Regions from separate parts of the Streptomyces sp. NPDC059906 genome, predicted to be linked through region 1. Evidence: riboswitches for the same ligand, from Rfam matches in the RefSeq annotation. Region 1 holds a riboswitch; the other holds the start of a gene.
What was found. Region 1 has a riboswitch for cobalamin ahead of ACFV9J_RS17840 (hypothetical protein). Riboswitches for the same ligand answer to the same signal wherever they lie in the genome.

Region 1 (6,254 bases):
TGGCGGGCGGACGGGCCGGACGGTCCCGTCCGCCGTCACGACCGGACATCACCACGACGACCAGCCCGACGACGATGGCTCCGGCGACGACGCGTCCGGCCGCGCGCCCCCACCAGGCCGGACGGGCCGTGCCCGGGCCCCGCCTCGGCGGCCCCAGCCGTTCGGACCGTCGGGCGGGTCGCAGCAGACGCACCAACAGCAGCGCGGCGACTGGAAGTTGCAGCAGCCACAGGAGGGTGCGCGGCCACTCCCCGTACCAGACGTTGGTTCCGTACAGCAGGGTGTGCCACACACTCAGCACGTAGACGACGATCACGAAGCGGTGCAGCCGTCGCCAGGTGTTCGCTCCGATGCGGTGCCGAACGTAGAACAGCAGGCCGAGAGGGATCGCGAGGTACAGGGCGCCCTGCCCGAGCGGGATGGCGATCCGGCCGGTGCCGGAGTCGTACCAGCCGGGCACGAAGCTGTCGGCGAAGCCCACCCACAGCCGCTCGGCCCAGTCCACCTTCGTCTCGTAGCGCACGAGTTCGGCGGCGAACATCAGCGCGTGCGCGAGCATGAGCGCCATCGTCGTCAGGCTCGTGGTGCGGTGCCAGCGCTCCAGTACCTGCCGCGAGACCGGCAGCCGGGCGGGGCGCGGACCCGACAGCAGCAGGCCCAACATGACCGTGCCCCAGGCCCACAGCAGCGCCGACCAGCCGAAAGCCTGGCTGAGCAAGTACATCCAGTAGGTGCCGGCATCGTCCATGAAGGGCATGACCGCGACGGTGTCCGAAGCACCCGACTCCATGCGGGCCCACAGGAGAGCGAACACGAGTCCCGTGACCACCACGGCCGCGGAGGCGTCGGGCACTGCGGCACGCAGATCACCGCGCAGTGCGACGCGGTCCCCGGGAGGCCGCTGCCCTCCGGACGCGGCCGCCGCCCCGCCCTCGTCCGGCCTCGTGTCCGACGTCATCAGGCGCCTCCCCAGGCACGGGTCACCGCCGCAACGGTGCGCATGTGTCGTGAGGCAACAAGTCTGGCCGATGGGGCGGCGATCCCCCGAGGCACTATCCGGCCAGACCAGCCACGACGACCGGACGGGGACACACCTGGTTTCTGTCTCCCCTCCACAATCAAGACAACCGTTGAATCCTCACTGTCGCAGGAGTACGAGCGCCCTTACGCTGATGGACGCAGTCGGTTCGCGCCTCCCGTCCGCCCGGATGCCGGCGGCGCGACGCAAGAGGGAACCCGGTGCGAATCCGGGGCTGTCCCGCAGCGGTGAGTGGGAACGAAAGCCGTCGATGTTCACTGGGTCCGCGTCAGGACCGGGGAAGAGACGGCCGGTAGGTGTCCGGCCCTTTCGGCGGACGGGCCCGCGAGTCCGAAGACCTGCCACTGCGCCCGCGCTCCGCGCGGGTGGTGCACGTGACCTCGTGGACTGGGTCGGCGGTATGGGCGGTCGTACGTCGTGCGGGTGGCCGCGCCTCCTTCCCTGTCGCTGTCCAAGGCCAGGTACGGAGGATGCTGTGCGGAACCCAGCCGCTTCGCGTCGGCCTGTCCGACCCCGGACCGAGGTGTCGTCCGACGGCTCCGGGCGGCCGGCCCTCGAACCCGTCGCGGGTGCCCTCCGGGAACGGGGCCAGTCCCGCGGCACGGTCTCCGGCGTCTGTCACGGCACTCTGGGTGAGCTGTACCAAGGCCCGTTGCGAGCGGGCACCTCATCCGAGATCGCGGTGGTGTCCTTTCCCGTGGACCGACACTCCTGGGTGTACTTCACACCGAGGAAGGCCACCGGCCCGCCGTGTCCGACGGCCCTGGGTGCGAAGTCGGCGACGGCGGCCCGCCTCTTCCTCGACCACTACGGCCTCGCCTTCCCCCCGGGCGACTGGCGCACCCACTCCGAACTGCCGGTAGGGGTGGGGATGTCCAGTTCCACGGCGGACATCGTGGCGACACTGCGCTGCCTGTTCCGCGTCTTCTCGCTGCCGTACGACATGGACGTGGTCCTCGGCATCCTGACGGACATCGAGCGCGCCGACAGTGTCTTCCTCGACGAATTCGCCCTGTATCTCAGCGGCCGGCACCGAGTGGTGCGGCGACTGGGCCGGGACGTCGGCTTCCACACCGCCTACGTCACGGAACCCGGCACGGTGGACACCGCCGCCGTCACTCCCCTGCTGCTGGACCACTACCGGCGCCGCGACGAGGAGTACCAGCGGTGTCTGACCGATCTACTGAAGGGCTTCGACTCGGGCGACCCGGCCGCCGTCGCCCGTGCCGCCACGGTCAGCGCCGCGTTGTCCCAGGAGGTGCTGCCCAAGGCGACCTTCGGCAGTCTGCAAACCCATCGTGAGCGATTCGGCGCCGACGGCGTCTTCGTCGCCCACACCGGCTGCCTGGCCGGCTACCTCTTCGCCTCCCGCCCGGGCGCCCACGTCAAGTCCGAACTCTCCGCGTTCTTCCAGTCGCTCGGCCACCAGTGCACCTTCGCCCAAGGAGGCTACGGGTGATCCACCCCCACATCGCCGACGCCCTCAAAGCCCCGGACCTCGTCCGGCTCACCGATGGCCTGGTCCTGCTGCGGTTCGAGTCGATGAAGATCTACTCGGCCCTCGCCGCCGTCCGTCATCTGCTGGAGCGGGGCACCGTCCGTCCGGGACAGACCCTGATCGACAGTTCCAGCGGCATTTACGCCTACGCCCTCGCCCTTGCCTGCCACCGGTACGGCATGCGATGCCACATCGTCGCGTCCACCACCGTCGACGCCACCACCCTGGCCCAACTGGAGATCCTCGGCTGCACCGTGGAACAGGTCAGACCGTCGCGGAACCTGAAACTGGACCAGGAACTGAGGGTGCGACGGGTGCGCGAGATCCTCGCCGAGCGCCCCGGTCACCACTGGATGCGCCAGTACCACGACGACATCCACTACCTCGGCTACCAAGAGGTGGCCGACCGGATCGCGGCACAGTTCCCGCACGCATCGCTGACCGTCGTCGGCGGAGTGGGGTCCGGAGCCTCGACCGGCGGCATCGTGGAACGCCTGCGCGTGACCGACCCCTCGGTGCGTCTGGTCGGCGTCCAGCCCTTCGGCAGCGTCACCTTCGGCAGCCAGGACCATCACGATCCCGAAGCGATCATCGCCGGCATCGGCTCGTCCATCGTCTTCGACAACGTCCGCCACCATCTCTACGACACCGTGCACTGGCTGGACTTCACGCACGCCATGTCCGGCGCCGTCGCCCTGCTGCGCGAGCACGCGGTCTTCGCCGGGCTGTCCACCGGAGCCGGCTATCTGACGGCGACGTACGAGGCCCGCCGCCACCCCGACCGACTGCACCTGGTGATAGGCGCCGACACCGGACACCGGTATGTGGAGCGGGTGTTCGCCCGGCACGCCGAGGCCCTGGACCCGGTCGCGCTCAAGCCCGTCGAGGTCCGCGGTCCCGAGGAGATGACCATGCCCTGGTCGAGGACGACGTGGCGGCGCACTCCCCGCCCGGCGCAGTGGAAGGAGAGTGCCGCATGACCGTGGCCTGCCTGGAGTCACTGACCTTCGGCCTCGGCCGGCTGGTCCGCGCCGCCGACCGGCTCGGCGAGCGCCTGCTGCTCCTCACCCGGGACCCCGCCTACTACGCCTACGAACTGGACCGGCTGCCCACCGACGCCCTGGACGTCGTCGTGACCGACACTTTCGACGTGGAGCGGGTCGACTCGCTGCTCCGGCGCACCCCGGGACTGAGCGGCCTGATCAGTTCCACCGACACCTGGACACTGGCCGGCGCCGCCCTCACCGATCGCCTCGGTCTGCCCGGTCCCGACCCGGCCGTCCTGCGGCTGACCCGGGACAAGGCCGCCGTACGCAACAGGCTGCACGAGGCGGGACTCACCCGTGCGCGGGCCGTCGAAGGCGCCGTCCCGGACCGCGAGGCACGCGGGCTGCTGCTCAAGGAGTCGGGGCTGCCGCTCGTGCTCAAGGACACGGCGGGCACCGGGAGCCAAAACGTGTGGCTGGTCCGTGACGAGGGCGAACTCGACGCGGCGCTGGAAGAGGCGTCCGGTCGGGACCTGAAGGGGCGGTTGTTCGCCGAGCCCTATTTCAGCGGCCCGGTGTACAGCGCCGAGACGCTCACCTGGGCCGGTCGCACCAGGCTGCTGGGCGTCTCCAGTCGGCTCATGTCACCGGAGCCGCACTTCCGGGAGGAGATCACCGCCTTTCCCGTCGCCTTGCCGGGCCCGCAGCGGACGTCGTTGGAGCGTTGGCTCGATCGGGTGCTCGCCGCCATCGGCTACACCGACCGGTTCGCACACGTGGAGTTCGTGCTGACCGCCGACGGCCCGGAGGTGGTGGAGGTCAATCCCCGCATCGGCGGCGCCCTGGTCGGCGAGGGCATGTGCCGGGCCCTCGGCGTCAACGTGTACGAGGCGATGATCGAGGCCGCGCTCGGCCGCCGCCCCCGTCTCATGGACGCGGAGCTTCCCGGTGGTCCGGCCGTCGCCTTCGTTCTCGGCTACCCGGCCGCCCCCGGCGTGTTCACCGGCGTCGCCGGGCTCGACCGGCTCACCGAGATGCCGGGAGCACCCACCTGGTATCCGACCAAGCAGCCCGGCGACCTCGTGGAGCATCTCGGCGACAGCCGTGGATACGCGGGCCTCGTGTACGCCGAGGCGGAGACCGCCGAACTCGCCACCCACCGCGCGGTGGCCGCTGCCAACGCCTTGCGTGTCCGCACCGAGCCGGCCGGCCGGGAGGCGCCCGGTGGGTGAACGCACCCCCCGGGAACCGGGCCTGCGGGCCTCGCTGTTCCCGCTCACCGGCCCGCTGCGGTTCCTCCTGCTCAGCTCCTTCCTCATCCCCCTCGGCAGCTTCATGGTCCTGCCGTTCATGTCGGTGTTCCTGCACGAGCGGCTCGGGATGGGGCTCGGCACGGTCGGCGTGGTCCTGGCCGTGGCATCGCTCGTGCAGTTCTCCGGCGGCATCGCCGGCGGAGCCCTCGCGGACCGGATCGGGCTGCGCCGCACCATGCTGTGGGCACTGGCCGTACGCACCGCCGGTTTCACCGGGCTCCTGCTGGCCCTGCGCTGGCCGCCCCTCGCCGTCTGGGCACTGGTCCTGACGTGCTGCGGTGCCGCGCTCTACCTGCCCGCCAACAAGGCGTACCTGGTACACGGCGTCGACGACCAGCGCCGCCCGGCGTTCCTGTCGGCGGGCAACGCGGCACTCAACGCCGGGATGGCCCTCGGCCCGCTCATCGCCGGGCCGTTCGTCCTGTCCGCGCCCGGCTGGCTGTTCGCAGCCGTCACGACGCTGTTCCTCGCGGTCACGGCAGGACACGCACGGCTACCGGAGACCCACGGGACGCACCCCGCCGAATCGACGCAAACGGCCCGCCCGGGACTACTCGCCGGCGTGGCACTCCTGCCGTTCGCCGCCAACGCGCTGGCCTTTTACCTCTACTTCCACTTCCAGCACTTCCTGGCGGTGTACGCCGTCGAGCGCGCTTCCAGCGCCTTCTACAGTCTGGTGCTGCTGCTCTGTTTCACGCTGGTCGTCGTCGTACAGCCGCTCGCGTCCGGCCTGATCCGGCGCATGCCGTACGCCCTCGCCCTCGCGGTCGGGTTCACGGGCCTGGCAGCGGGCCTGGCCGTGCTGGCGGCCGGTACCCGGGCGGCGCTGCTGGCGGGCGGCGCGCTGATCACCCTCGGCGACATCGTGCTGTTCCTCAAGAACGACCTGGAGGCACTGCGCCGGAGCCCCCGCTCCGACGCCGTCGTCTTCGGCCGGCAGCGGCTGGCCGCGGGCCTGGGCGCCTGCGCGAGCGGCGTGCTGGGCGGGCAGGTGTACGGCCTCGGCGAACGGGCCGGACACACCGGCTGGTTCTGGCTGCTGGCAGCCGCGCAGTGCCTGCTGCTTCCCCCTCTGCTGCTCACCCTGCGCCGCCGCACGGCGCGGCGCCCTGTCCCCGACGGCGACCACGAAGGAGCACTGACCCGCGATGACACGGACGGGCGGATTCCAGGACGATGACTTCTGGACCGAGTTCCACGACTTCCTCTTCTCCGAGCAGCGCTACGAGCAGGCCGAGGAACTCCTCGACACCTCTCCCCTGCTCGCCCTGACCGAGAGATCACGCGTGCTGGACCTGTGCTGCGGGCCGGGGGTGTTCACCGTCCCGCTCGCACGCCGCGGGCACCGCGTGACCGGAGTGGATCTGAGCCCGGCCATGCTGGACCGGGCACGCAAGCGGTCGGCCGACGCCGGTGCC
Region 2 (8,007 bases), on a different contig from region 1:
CCGTCCTTCTTGACCAGTTCGCCGCCCTCGCCGATGACCAGGCCCACGAAGTGGTACCAGTTCTGGCCGGGCAGGTAGATCGGCTCGGCGTCGGTCTTCTCGCCGATCGTCTTGAGGTCGTTGTAGAACTCGTCGCGGGTCTTGGGCAGTTCCTTGATGCCCGCGTCCGCCCAGATCTTCTTGTTGTAGACGACGACGCGGTTGACCACGAACCACGGGGCCGCGTACTGCTTGCCGTCGAACACGGCGGACTTGTTGAGGGACTCGGACCAGTCGGTGCCGATCTCGCTCTTGAGGTCGCTCAGGTCCGCGAGGCCGCCGGTCTTGGCGTAGGCCGGGGTCTGGGTGTTGCCGATCTCGAAGACGTCGGGCGGGTTCTCCTCGGAGAGGGCGGTGGTCAGCTTCTGCTGAATGCCGTTCCACTTCTGGATCTCGAACTTGACCTTGGCCTTGGTCTTCGCCTCGAACTCCTTGGCGAGGTCGGCCTGCCAGTCGTCCGGGGAGGAGCCGTCCATCACCCAGACGGTGAGCGTCTCGCCGGCGTAGCCGTCGGCGCCGGCCTTCTTGCCGTCGTCGTCACTGTCGCCCCCGCACGCGGCGATCGAGACCATCATGCCCGCGATACCGATCGCGGCTATAAGCTTGCGCTTCACGCCAACCCTCCTCAGGGATGCCACACAACCCCCCTGCCTCCCCGCGGTTGCTCGTCGACGCGGACCGCCCTTGGGGCCGGGACCTGGACCAATGGTGTAGACCAGTACGGGGAGCTTGGCCCAGACCAATAGGACTGTCAAGGGTGTTCAAACCCAGTCGTCGCCTCCGTGATGGGACCGAGATATGCAGGGACCTTTCATTGCGCAAGCGACAGATCGGGCGGACCGGGACCGGGTGTACCACCCCCCACCGAATGACGTGCCGCGACGGCTCCGAACGCGCGTACCAGCGACGCCCGACCGCTCTGTGGACTAGACCAAGGGTGTTCCCCCGGGTATACAGAAGGGATCACGGAGCGTGCGGGGGCCATCCCGGCACGAAGCCGTGCCACGATGTGAGCCGTGGCCGACAGGGATAGCGGTCGCTTCGGCACCCGGAGCCGGGAAGGCAGAGCATGAGCACCGACGTCAGCAGTGCGGAGAACGAGGGTGGGGCGACCGTCCGTACCGCGCGCGTGCCCAAGTACTACCGTCTGAAGAAGCATCTGCTCGACATGACCCGGACCCAGACGCCGGGCACACCGGTCCCGCCGGAGCGCACCCTGGCCGCCGAGTTCGACACCTCGCGCACGACGGTGCGCCAGGCCCTGCAGGAGCTGGTCGTCGAGGGCCGCCTGGAGCGCATCCAGGGCAAGGGCACCTTCGTCGCCAAGCCCAAGGTGTCACAGGCGCTGCAACTCACCTCGTACACCGAGGACATGCGGGCCCAGGGCCTCGAACCGACCTCTCAGCTGCTGGACATCGGCTACATCACCGCCGACGACCGGCTCGCCGGGCTGCTGGACATCACGGCCGGCGGCCGGGTGCTGCGCATCGAGCGGCTGCGCATGGCCAACGGCGAGCCGATGGCGATCGAGACCACCCACCTCAGCGCGAAGCGCTTCCCCGCCCTGCGCCGCTCCCTGGTGAAGTACACGTCCCTCTACACCGCGCTCGCCGAGGTGTACGACGTCCATCTCGCCGAGGCCGAGGAGACCATCGAGACCTCCCTGGCCACCCCGCGCGAGGCCGGCCTGCTCGGCACCGACGTGGGCCTGCCCATGCTGATGCTCTCCCGGCACTCCCAGGACCGCACCGGCCAGCCGGTGGAGTGGGTCCGGTCGGTGTACCGGGGCGACCGCTACAAGTTCGTGGCCCGCCTCAAGCGGCCCCAGGACTAGGATCCGCACCGGCACATATCCGGCATACCCCCGCGCGCGCGGGCGCGAAGTTGCGGTTGAGGACCGATATACGGACGAGGTCTTCCGCTGTCTTGACACCGTCACCTACATTTCGTGCGCACTGCACGAGGTGATCAGCGAGGGGACGGAGCCGCGCATGTCAGAAGACCCAGAAGTGAGCAGAGAGCCGGTGGTGACGCCGGTGCGCGTCGTCATCGGGCTATGTCTCGTGGCACCGTTCGTCGCCATGCTGTGGGTCGGTTCGTACACCAAGACGGACCCGGCCTTCATCGGCATCCCGTTCTTCTACTGGTACCAGATGGCGTGGGTGCTGATCTCGACCGTGCTGACGGTGACCGCGTACAAGCTGTGGCAGTGGGACCAGCGCGGCCGCGCCGCCGCCCACTCCGCCGCCTCCTCCGCCCCCTCCGCCCCGAAGGGCGGTGAGTCGCGATGAACGACGGCGTGAACGGCGTCGCACTCGCCGTCTTCATCTTCTTCTTCGTCCTCGTCACCGCCATGGGCTTCCTGGCCGCCCGCTGGCGCCGGGCCGCGAACGAGCACAGCCTCGACGAGTGGGGCCTCGGCGGCCGCTCGTTCGGCACCTGGGTCACCTGGTTCCTGCTGGGCGGCGACCTGTACACGGCGTACACCTTCGTGGCCGTCCCGGCGGCGATCTACGCGGCGGGCGCGGCCGGCTTCTTCGCGGTGCCGTACACGATCCTGGTCTACCCGCTGATCTTCACCTTCCTGCCCCGCCTGTGGTCGGTCTCGCACAAGCACGGATACGTGACGACCTCGGACTTCGTGCGGGGCCGGTTCGGCTCCAAGGGCCTGTCGCTGGCGGTGGCCGTCACCGGCATCCTGGCGACCATGCCGTACATCGCGCTCCAGCTGGTCGGCATCCAGGCCGTCCTCGACGTGATGGGCGTCGGCGGCGGCGAGGACACCAACTGGTTCATCAAGGACCTGCCGCTGCTGATCGCCTTCGGTGTGCTGGCGGCGTACACCTACTCGTCGGGACTGCGCGCGCCCGCGCTGATCGCGTTCGTGAAGGACACGCTGATCTACATCGTCATCGCGGTGGCGATCATCTACATCCCGATCAAGCTGGGCGGCTTCGACGACATCTTCGCGTCGGCGAGCGACAAGTTCACCGAGGCGGGCAAGGGCGGGGTGGTGCCGGACGCGGGGGGCCAGTGGACCTACGCGACGCTGGCGCTCGGCTCGGCCCTGGCGCTCTTCATGTACCCGCACTCGATCACCGCCACGCTGTCCTCGCGCAGCCGTAACGTGATCCGGCGCAACACCACGATCCTGCCGCTGTACTCGCTGATGCTGGGCCTGCTCGCGCTGCTCGGCTTCATGGCGATCGCGGCCGGGGTGAAGGTGGACAACGGCCAGCTGGCAATCCCGCAGCTGTTCGAGACCATGTTCCCGGACTGGTTCGCGGGCGTGGCCTTCGCGGCGATCGGCATCGGCGCCCTGGTCCCGGCGGCGATCATGTCGATCGCGGCCGCGAACCTCTTCACCCGCAACATCTACAAGGACTTCATCAAGCCGGACGCCACCCCGGCACAGGAGACGAAGGTCTCCAAGCTGGTGTCGCTCCTGGTGAAGGTGGGCGCGCTGATCTTCGTCCTGGGCATGGACAAGACCGTCGCGATCAACTTCCAGCTGCTGGGCGGCATCTGGATCCTGCAGACCTTCCCGGCCCTGGTCGGCGGCCTGTTCACCCGCTGGTTCCACCGCTGGGCGCTGCTCGGCGGCTGGGCGGTCGGCATGATCTACGGCACGGTCGCCGCCTACGGGGTCGCCTCGCCGACACAGGCGCACTTCGGCGGGTCCTCCGACGAGATCCCCGGCATCGGCGAGATCGGCTACATCGGTCTCACCGCCTTCGTGCTGAACGTCCTGGTCACCGTGGTCCTGACCTTCGTCCTGAGGGCGGTCAAGGCGCCCGACGGCGTGGACGAGACCAAGCCGAGCGACTACACGGCCGACGCCGGCGACCCCGGCGTCCAGGTGGAACTGCCGCCGGCCACGGCGGGCAGCTCGCACTGACCCCTGGTTCGAGGCGGGCCGTCGGAGAAATCCGGCGGCCCGTTGTCGTACCCGTCGGGCACACTCGGGGTCATGGACTTCGTGATCCGGCGGGCGACGGCCGAGGAGTACGACACCCTCGGCGAGATCACCGCGCAGGCCTACCTGCGCGACGGCCTCCTCGACTTCGGGGAGAGCGACTCCTACCTGGACGAGCTGCGCGACGTGGCCAAGCGGGCGGCGGCCGCCGAGGTGCTGGTCGCCGTGGCCGACACCCGGGTGCTCGGCGGCGTGACCTTCGTACCGTCCGGCGGCCCCATGGCGGACATAGCCCGCCCCGGCGAGGCCGAGATACGCATGCTCGCCGTCGCCCGCGAGGCACGCGGCCGCGGGGCGGGCGAGGCCCTCGTACGGGCCTGTGTCGACCGCGCCCGGACGGTGACGGGGTGCACGGGCGTCGTGCTGTCGACCCAGGCCACCATGCGCACCGCCCACCGTCTCTACGCGCGCCTGGGGCTTCGTCCGCACGCCCGACCGCGACTGGAACCCGCTGCCGGAGCTGGACGACATCACGCTGCTCACCTACGAACTGACGCTCTGACACGGCCGCGGCACCCCATCACAACACCCCGTCGAGACACAACATCTGGGGGTGCTCGCGTCCCCCGGCACAAGATGTATGCTCGTGCTCGCTGTCGCCGCAGGGGAATCCGGTGCGAATCCGGAACTGTCCCGCAACGGTGTACTTGCGTGCATCCGTACGTCTTCGCACGTGCGCGCACGCCTGTCCAGTCCGAGGACCTGCCGACAGCGCGCCCGGCCGCCCTGGCCCGGGTGCCATGACGTCCGGGCCTCGTGGAGTGGGCCGGTGGACGCGACGCCGCGTGCGCTCGTGAGCTGCCCCCTGCCCTCCCTCCGCCGGGCCCCGTGCCGAGCGAGGGAGTGCTCCACGTGACCATCGCGCCAGCCGATCCGGCTTCAGCGACCCCGGTGACGGCGACCGGGGAACCCGACGGACCCGGTGCCGCCCTGCTGCGGACCCTGACCGGGCTGACCGCCGACCTCCAGGGCGCCGACCCCGGCCGGGTGGCCGCCGCCGCACTGCGCGGCCGGTCCGCCCGCGCCGACGAGGCCGAGCTGCGCGAGCTGGCCACCGAGGCCGCCGCCGGCCTGATCTCCGAGGACCCGGTCTACTCCCGGCTGGCCGCCCGCCTGCTGACCATCGGCATCCGCGCCGAGGCCGCCTCCCAGGGCGTCGTCACCTTCACCGACTCCGTCGCCACCGGCCACCGCGAGGGCCTGATCGCCGACCGCACCGCGGCCTTCGTCCGGCTGCACGCGGCCCGCCTCGACGCGCTGGTCGACCCGGCCGCCGACGACCGCTTCGGCTACTTCGGCCTGCGTACCGTCTACAGCCGCTACCTGCTCCGCCACCCGCTCACCCGCAAGGCCGTCGAGACGCCCCAGCACTTCCTGCTGCGGGTCGCCGCCGGACTCGCCGAGGACGACACCACCCGGTCCGTGGACGAGGTCGCCGCCCTCTACGGCCTGATGAGCCGCCTCGACTACCTCCCCTCCTCCCCCACCCTCTTCAACTCCGGCACCCGGCACGCCCAGATGTCGTCCTGCTACCTCCTGGACTCCCCCAAGGACGAGCTGGACTCCCTCTACGACCGCCTCCACCAGGTGGCCCGCCTGTCCAAGCACGCCGGCGGCATCGGCATCGCCTACTCCCGCGTCCGCGCCCGGGGTTCGCTGATCCGCGGCACCAACGGGCACTCCAACGGCATCGTCCCGTTCCTGAAGACGCTGGACGCCTCGGTCGCCGCCGTGAACCAGGGCGGCCGGCGCAAGGGCGCCGCCGCGGTCTACCTGGAGACCTGGCACGCGGACGTCGAGGAGTTCCTGGAGCTGCGGGACAACACCGGCGAGGACGCCCGCCGTACGCACAACCTGAACCTCGCGCACTGGATCCCGGACGAGTTCATGCGCCGCGTGGACGCCGACGGGGCCTGGTCGCTGTTCTCCCCCGCCGACGTGCCGGAGCTGACCGACCTGTGGGGCGAGGAGTTCGACGCCGCCTACCGCAGGGCGGAGGAGGCGGGGCTGGCCCGCAGGACGCTGCCCGCCCGGGAGCTGTACGGCCGCATGATGCGCACCCTCGCGCAGACCGGCAACGGCTGGATGACCTTCAAGGACACCGCCAACCGCACGGCCAACCAGACCGCGACCCCCGGCCACGTCGTCCACTCATCCAACCTCTGCACGGAGATCCTGGAGGTCACCGACGACGGGGAGACCGCGGTCTGCAACCTGGGCTCGGTCAACCTCGGCGCGTTCGTCGACCCCGCGAAGGGCGACATGGACTGGGAGCGCCTGGACGCCACCGTCCGCACCGCGGTCACCTTCCTGGACCGGGTCGTCGACATCAACTTCTACCCGACCGAGCAGGCGGGCCGCTCCAACGCCCGCTGGCGCCCGGTCGGCCTCGGCGCGATGGGCCTCCAGGACGTCTTCTTCCAGCTGCGTCTGCCCTTCGACTCCCCCGAGGCGAAGGCCCTGTCCACCCGCATCGCCGAGCGGATCATGCTCGCCGCGTACGAGACCTCCGCCGACCTCGCCGAGCGGGGCGGCCCCGCGCCGGCCTGGGAGAAGACCCGTACGGCCAAGGGGGTGCTGCACCCGGACCACTACGGCGTCGAGCCGGCCTGGCCGGAGCGCTGGGCCGCGCTGCGCGAGCGCATGGCGACGACCGGACTGCGCAACTCCCTGCTCCTGGCCATCGCGCCGACCGCGACCATCGCCTCCATCGCCGGTGTCTACGAGTGCATCGAGCCGCAGGTGTCCAACCTGTTCAAGCGCGAGACGCTGTCCGGAGAGTTCCTCCAGGTCAACTCGTACCTGGTGGACGACCTCAAGCGGCTCGGCGTGTGGGACGCCCGCACCCGTGAGGCGCTGCGCGAGGCCAACGGTTCGGTGCAGGGCTTCACCTGGATCCCCGAGGACGTGCGCGCGCTGTACCGCACCGCCTGGGAGATCCCGCAGCGCGGCCTGATCGACATGGCCGCCGCCCGCACCCCGTACCTCGACCAGGCCCAGTCGCTGAACCTGTTCCTGGAGACGCCGACCATCGGGAAGCTCTCCTCGATGTACGCGTACGCCTGGAAGCAGGGCCTGAAGACCACCTACTACCTGCGCTCGCGCCCGGCGACCCGGATCGCCCGCGCCGCGGCCCGCGCCACCACCGTCCCCGTGCAGGCCGGCCCGGACCCCGAAGCGGTCGCCTGCTCCCTGGAAAACCCCGAGTCCTGCGAGGCCTGCCAGTAATGACCACCGAGACCCCCGCGAACCCCACCACCAAGAACCTGCTCGACCCGGGCTTCGAGCTGACCCTGCGCCCCATGCGCTACCCGGACTTCTACGAGCGCTACCGGGACGCCATCAAGAACACCTGGCACGTCGAGGAGGTCGACCTCCACTCGGACGTCGCCGACCTCGCGAAGCTCAGCCCGATGGAGCAGCACCTGATCGGCCGGCTCGTGGCCTTCTTCGCCACCGGCGACTCGATCGTCGCGAACAACCTGGTGCTGACCCTCTACAAGCACATCAACTCCCCCGAGGCGCGGCTGTACCTGTCCCGCCAGCTCTTCGAGGAGGCCGTCCACGTCCAGTTCTATCTGACGCTGCTGGACACCTACCTGCCCGACCCGGAGGACCGCGCCGCCGCCTTCGCGGCCGTGGAGAACATCCCGTCCATCCGGGAGAAGGCCGGGTTCTGCTTCAAGTGGATGGACTCGGTCGAGTCGATCGACCGGCTGGAGACCAAGGCCGACCGGCGCCGCTTCCTGCTCAACCTGATCTGCTTCGCGGCGTGCATCGAGGGCCTGTTCTTCTACGGCGCCTTCGCCTACGTCTACTGGTTCCGCAGCCGGGGCCTGCTGCACGGCCTGGCCACCGGCACCAACTGGGTGTTCCGGGACGAGACCATGCACATGTCCTTCGCGTTCGACGTCGTCGACACCGTGCGCAAGGAGGAGCCGGAACTGTTCGACGACCAGCTCCAGGAGCAGGTCACCGGCATGCTGCGGGAG

Region 2: linked by a shared signal. The riboswitch ahead of ACFV9J_RS25155 (ribonucleoside-diphosphate reductase subunit alpha) and the one ahead of ACFV9J_RS17840 (hypothetical protein) in region 1 are both predicted to bind cobalamin.

What each region holds. Positions count from the first base shown of each region.
Region 1 covers NZ_JBHWKU010000010.1:142,928-149,181, forward strand. Annotated here, with positions in the region: gene ACFV9J_RS17835 (ferric reductase-like transmembrane domain-containing protein) at 1-958, opposite strand, end outside; cobalamin riboswitch at 1,227-1,379, shown strand; gene ACFV9J_RS17840 (hypothetical protein) at 1,737-2,498, shown strand; gene ACFV9J_RS17845 (cysteine synthase family protein) at 2,495-3,517, shown strand; gene ACFV9J_RS17850 (ATP-grasp domain-containing protein) at 3,514-4,755, shown strand; gene ACFV9J_RS17855 (MFS transporter) at 4,748-6,016, shown strand; gene ACFV9J_RS17860 (class I SAM-dependent methyltransferase) at 5,985-6,254, shown strand, end outside.
Region 2 covers NZ_JBHWKU010000017.1:157,769-165,775, reverse strand. Annotated here, with positions in the region: gene dasA (N,N'-diacetylchitobiose ABC transporter substrate-binding protein DasA) at 1-653, opposite strand, end outside; gene ACFV9J_RS25175 (GntR family transcriptional regulator) at 1,109-1,873, shown strand; gene ACFV9J_RS25170 (DUF3311 domain-containing protein) at 2,031-2,330, shown strand; gene mctP (monocarboxylate uptake permease MctP) at 2,327-3,937, shown strand; partial or broken gene ACFV9J_RS25160 (GNAT family N-acetyltransferase) at 4,010-4,517, shown strand; cobalamin riboswitch at 4,579-4,740, shown strand; gene ACFV9J_RS25155 (ribonucleoside-diphosphate reductase subunit alpha) at 4,868-7,243, shown strand; gene ACFV9J_RS25150 (ribonucleotide-diphosphate reductase subunit beta) at 7,243-8,007, shown strand, end outside.